DNA from 2 places in the Enterobacter sp. RHBSTW-00994 genome. Region 2 is predicted to be linked to the other one. Evidence: predicted binding sites of a transcription regulator. Region 2 holds the regulator's gene; the other holds the start of a gene.

What was found. Region 2 encodes CRP, which controls carbon source genes, mostly activating them, when cyclic AMP is high. Its sites were predicted from a motif close to ATGTGANNNNNNTCACAT; they were not measured.
Region 1: HV346_RS18660 (2-hydroxycarboxylate transporter family protein) is a predicted target of CRP. The motif match lies at 1,330-1,347, and genes of this name have one in related genera.

What each region holds. Positions count from the first base shown of each region.
Region 1 covers NZ_CP056199.1:3,904,622-3,907,757, reverse strand. The annotation lists gene HV346_RS18665 (sensor histidine kinase) at 1-1,126, opposite strand, end outside; gene HV346_RS18660 (2-hydroxycarboxylate transporter family protein) at 1,472-2,833, shown strand; gene HV346_RS18655 (fumarylacetoacetate hydrolase family protein) at 2,851-3,136, shown strand, end outside.
Region 2 covers NZ_CP056199.1:4,409,222-4,412,357, reverse strand. The annotation lists gene HV346_RS21140 (YccS/YhfK family putative transporter) at 1-1,007, opposite strand, end outside; gene crp (cAMP-activated global transcriptional regulator CRP) at 1,065-1,697, opposite strand; gene HV346_RS21130 (OsmC family protein) at 2,007-2,411, shown strand; gene HV346_RS21125 (phosphoribulokinase) at 2,479-3,136, opposite strand, start outside.

The sequences.
Region 1 (3,136 bases), 500 kb from region 2:
TAAAGTCCAGCAGCTCTTGTGCATGTTCTGATTGTGCCTGAATGTAGCCAATTGCCTCATCATAACGGCCCATATGCAGCAAACCTGAAAGCGTGGTCATACGATTAAGCTGCTCGTGACGCATAATGCGCAGGTTGTCGACATAACGCTTCACCTGGCTCAGTTGAGCACTGAGGGAGTCTATTTCGTTGCGATCGCGGAAGGTGATCACCCAGCCCTGAAGTGAATCTTCAAGCATGATCCGCACACGGCTGGCAATGACCGTCAGTTCATTGAAATGACAGATCTCATCGTGGGTGTCTTTTTCCAGCATGGTGTGGAGCGTAAAGAAGGGCACAGGAGCGATAACCTGGCTTATCAACTGCCCGCGTAACTCGCGTGCGGGCTGGCTAAGCCCCAACAGTTTTCTGGCTGCCTGGTTGATCACCTCAATCCGCAGGTTATCGTCGATCGCAATGACCCCTTCATAAATGGACTCCATCATCGCTTTTTGCTGGCGGACCAGCAGGCCGATTTCTCGCGGTTCAAGGGAGAAGATCTGCTTCTTAATACTGCGGGTGAAAAACCAGGAGAAAATAAAGAGTGCGATCAGCAACAGCACGGCGGCAATCAGGATATTGACCACTTTATTCACGGTGATGGTATCGAGATAACTCGTGAGATACCCCACGGATACAATGCCCACCACTTTACCGGCATCGTTGATAATGGGCGCTTTACTGCGCAGTGAAATACCGAGCCCTCCCTTGCGGATCGTTGTAATGCTTTTGCCTTGCAACACCTCTGCATTGTCGCCACCGACCAGCGTTGTCCCCACCCGATCAGAAAACACGGAGTGGAACAGGTGCTGTCCTCTATTATCACCAATCACAATAAAACTGGCATCGCTGCGTTCTGCTATTTTCTGCATGAAGTTATGGATGGCTTTGATATCTTTTTGTTCAACTTCATTGCGTAAAGTCGGAATAATTGCAATTTCCTCAGCTTGTATTTTCGCTCGCCCGCTCATTTCCTGATATAGCTGCTTTCCGACTTCGGCGTAATAATATCCGCCCAATAACGCAAACAGCACTGAGAAAAAAGCCATCAGCGAAACAAACAGTTTGATTTGAAAAGATACTTTCATAACTATCACGCAAGGTATCAATAAAGGTTGCCAATATATCATCTTTTTCAGTGTCGACGCTGAGTTTGCCAAAAACTTGTGATCCCTTGCACAGCAAGGGTTGTAAAAGATTTATGTGAAAGCGTTACCGCCTTTATACCCAATTACTAAATGTTATTTGTTTGTTCATTTAGGAAAAGAAACCATAAAAACCACAGCAATAAATAAGGTGTTAATCACATTAAATAAAAGAAACCATTAAAACCATAGTGGCCATTAAAACTTCGGTTTTAATATGTCATTCCTCACATAAAGTAAGCCTTTGTGACTTTAAGCTGAACGTACAAAATAACCAAGGGGCTTATTATGAGCACAACTGACGATTCTTTCTCTGTTACCCACGACCCGATTGATATTCAGCGGCCATCTCTCAAAGAGCGTTGGTGGCACATTATGGATACCTGGAAAGTCGGGATCATTCCTCTGCCACTGTTTGTGTTAGCAGGTGCACTCATTGCGATTGATTGTCTGGGTGGTAAATTGCCCAGCGATATTGTCGTGATGGTCGCGACGCTCGCGTTTTTTGGCTTTGCCTGCGGTGAGTTTGGTAAACGACTGCCGATTGTCGGCAAACTGGGCGCGGCGGCCATTTGCGCCACCTTCATCCCATCAGCAATGGTCTACTATGGCCTACTGCCGGATGTGGTGGTGGAGTCCACCACCAAGTTCTACAAGTCCACCAACATTCTTTATCTCTACATCTGCTGCATTATTGTTGGCAGCATTATGAGTATGAACCGCACCGTGCTGATTCAGGGCTTCCTGCGTATCTTCTTCCCGATGCTGTGCGGCGAAATCGTCGGCATGATTGTGGGCATGGGGGTTGGCCTGGCGCTGGGGCTTGAGCCATTCCAGATCTTCTTCTTTATCATTCTGCCGATTATGGCGGGCGGCGTAGGTGAAGGTGCGATTCCGCTCTCTATTGGTTATGCCACATTGTTGCATATGGACCAGGGCGTTGCGCTCGGCCGTGTCCTGCCAATGGTGATGCTCGGTGGCCTGACCGCCATCATTATCTCCGGCTGCCTGAACCAGCTCGGCAAGCGCTACCCGCATTTGACCGGTGAAGGTCAACTGATGCCAAACCGTGCGAACGCCGATACCACGACCGCACAACCGGCATTCTCGGGTAAGGCGGACGTGACTACCATTGCCTCCGGCGCGCTGTTGGCTGTGCTGCTCTACATGCTGGGGATGCTGGGACACAAACTGATTGGCCTGCCTGCACCGGTTGGCATGCTGTTTATGGCTGTACTGGTCAAACTCTGTAATGGCGCGTCTCCACGCCTGCTTGAAGGTTCGCAGGTGGTTTACAAATTCTTCCAGACTTCAGTGACCTACCCCATTCTGTTTGCCGTTGGCGTGGCGATCACTCCGTGGCAGGAACTGGTGAATGCCTTCACTGTGAGCAACCTGCTGGTGATTGTCAGTACCGTCTCTGCACTGGTGGCAACAGGCTTCTTCGTGGGCAAAAAGATTGGCATGCACCCCATTGATGTCGCCATCGTTTCCTGTTGCCAGAGTGGCCAGGGGGGGACGGGGGATGTGGCTATTCTGACAGCAGGCAACCGTATGAGCCTGATGCCATTCGCCCAGATTGCAACCCGTATTGGCGGCGCGATTAACGTCTCTATCTCTCTGCTGATATTAGGCAACTTCCTCGTTTAAGTTTTCAGGAAAGAACCATGAAACTCGCAAGTTTTCGTTACCAGGGTAAACGCAGCTACGGCATCGTTGAGGCCGAAGGTGTGATTGATTTAGGCCGCCGCATGGGCGACCGCTACAGCGACCTTAAAGCGCTGTTGCAGGGCAACGGGCTGGCAGAAGCTACCCGTTATCTTAACGATGCAGTTGATGTGCCGATGAGTGCCATCACTTTCTTACCGGTGATTGAGCAGCCAGAGAAAATCCTTTGCGTGGGCATGAACTACGCCGACAAGCGCAAAGAGTTTGACCAGCATAACCCGGCGC
Region 2 (3,136 bases):
GGGTAAAGTGGACGCTGCGTGCGCAGCACGCGGGCAATTCGACTGAAGTGCCAGGCGCAGAACTGCCCGACCGGGTTATCCGGATGCTGGTTGGCGATTTTTTCCAGCGCGCCCAGCTGTTTCTCCATAGTGAAACGCGTGGGATAGCGGTGATAGAGGATATCGTCAGCCAGCACGCGCAGACGCGCCGCGACCGTTTGCGCATTCCAGCGGATCACCGCTTCAGCGTGGCTGCGCTCGACCAGCTTTTGCACCTCGTGAGGGTAGTGCAAACTGACGGAGATGTGTTCTTGCAGATCCAGCCCTACCTGAAACGTGCGCAGTAACCGCTTGTAGTCATGGTTTTTATTGGCTGCAAGCATATGCAACTGTTGGTAGCACTGGCTTATCAGATCGACCACCTTTTGCTGGCGAGCCAGCAGTGGCGGCAACGACTTTTCCGGGTCGGTGTGCTGAGTCAGCAAGGTGTACTTGGCTTCACAGTAATCAGCAAGCTGTACATAGAGCAGGCTCAGGGATTCACGCAGTGGCTGTTCGCGCCATAGCCAGAACCAAAACCAGTTAAATACGCCGTACCACAGCGTGCCCAGGGCGTAGATAAGCAGGGGTTCCCACACCGGCATATTGCCTGCGAGGCTGAGGGTAAAAATGGCCGCAATAAGCGATGCAGGCAGTAACCGGGCATGCAGTGAGCTGATTTCAGCCGTGACGCCAAGCGTCATCGCAAGTACTGTCAGAATCAGCGGCAGCGGGATCTCACGGGCGAGTAGCAGTTGCACCGCAAGGCTACAACCGGCAAACAGGCAGCCGCCAATAATCAGGCGTTTGAAAAAGCGTTTGTGGGGCGTATCCAGACCCGCAATGTTGCAGCAGGCAGGGACGAGAGAGAAAAGCAGACCTTGTTGCAGATGTCCGAGGAGCAATCCCACAGCCACAGGAAGACACAGCACCAGCGTTTGCCGCAGTGCATAGTTAACTTCCGGGTGATAAATCAGCCTTCGCCACATGGGGGATAGAGACAAAAACGGCGTGACACCTTGCGATGGCACGCCGTTTTACCGGAATTAACGGGTTCCGTAAACCACGATGGTTTTACCGTGTGCGGAGATCAGGTTCTGGTCTTCCAGCATTTTCAGGATACGGCCAACCGTTTCACGAGAACAGCCGACAATCTGACCAATTTCCTGGCGGGTGATTTTAATTTGCATACCGTCCGGGTGGGTCATTGCATCAGGTTGTTTCGCCAGGTTCAGCAGCGTCTGTGCAATACGGCCTGTTACGTCCAGGAAGGCGAGGTTACCCACTTTCTCAGACGTGACCTGCAGACGGCGAGCCATCTGCGAAGAAAGACGCATCAGGATGTCAGGGTTAACCTGGATCAACTGACGGAATTTCTTGTAGGAGATTTCAGCCACTTCACATGCGGTTTTTGCACGAACCCAGGCACTGCGTTCCTGGCCTTCTTCAAACAGGCCCAGCTCGCCGATGAAATCGCCCTGGTTCAGATAAGAAAGGATCATCTCTTTCCCTTCTTCATCTTTGATCAGCACTGCCACCGAGCCTTTGACGATGTAATACAACGTTTCCGCTTTTTCACCCTGGTGAATCAGCGTGCTCTTCGATGGGTACTTATGAATGTGGCAATGAGACAAGAACCATTCGAGAGTCGGGTCTGTTTGCGGTTTGCCAAGCACCATGCGCTGTTATCCTCTGTTATAAGCTGTCACCAGAGTCATAAGATGCATCCGGACTCTGGGGTTGCAATCGAATTCTTACCCATACCTGGGAAGTCGGCTGTCGTAATATTCGCAGCCAGTAAAGTTTGATGTCCTCTGCATACATGTGTAACGTCAATGCATTACTGTAGCATCCCGAGTGTTTTAGCATAGCTTTTGCCGCGTGTCTCCTGGTGTCTCGCTTCAGCATGATGCAGGTCGCCTTCCGTTGCGAGAATTGTAACGCACGCGTAATCTGTCACCAAAAATGCAACGTTGGAGTTAATGAATATGCAAGCGCGTGTGAAATGGGTTGAAGGTTTAACATTCCTGGGCGAATCCGCTTCTGGACACCAGATTTTGATGGATGGTAACTCCGGCGATAAAGCACCAAGTCCGATGGAGATGGTGCTGATGGCGGCGGGTGGATGCAGCGCAATTGACGTGGTATCTATTCTGCAAAAAGGTCGTCATGACGTGACAGATTGCGAAGTTAAGCTGACATCAGAGCGTCGTGAAGAAGCGCCGCGCCTGTTTACGCACATCAATCTGCATTTTATTGTCACCGGTAAAGATCTGAAGGATGCGGCAGTATCACGCGCGGTTGATCTTTCTGCTGAGAAATACTGCTCTGTGGCGTTAATGCTGGAAAAAGCGGTAAATATCACGCATTCCTACGAAGTGATTGAAGCCTGATGTGTGTTGGGCATCATGCACGTTGATGCCCTCATCCGGACCCTCTCCCTGCGGAGAGGGGAAATGTTCATGCGATCTTCTTCCCTTCCATCAGTCGCTCGACCAGCGGCGTCATGATCAACTCCATCGCCAGCCCCATTTTCCCGCCCGGAACCACCAATGTATTCATGTGGGAAATAAACGAGCCCTGCAACATTGCAAGCAGCCAGGGGTAATCAATACCTTCCAGATTTCGGAAGTGAATCACTACAAAACTCTCATCCAGAGAAGGAATACTTTTGGCCGCAAAAGGGTTGGAGGTATCGACCGTCGGGACGCGCTGGAAGTTGATGTGCGTACGCGAGAACTGCGGCGTCAGGAAGTTGATGTAATCCTCCATCGAACGCACGACCGAATCCATCACGGCTTCACGGGAATGACCGCGTTCGCTGGTATCGCGTGTGAGCTTTTGGATCCACTCCAGGTTGACGATAGGAACCACGCCGACCAGCAAATCCACATGTCGCGCCACGTTGTGATGTGGTGTGACCACACCGCCGTGCAAGCCTTCATAAAAGAGCACGTCGGTTGGTTCAGGAAGCGGTTGCCATGGCGTGAACGTGCCGGGAACCTGATTCCAGGGGACGGCTTCATCATAGGTATGCAGATACTTACGGGATTGCCCTTTACCTGTTTGCCCGTACGCATGAAATGTCTGCTCAAGCAGGCCGAAGTCGTTAGCATCA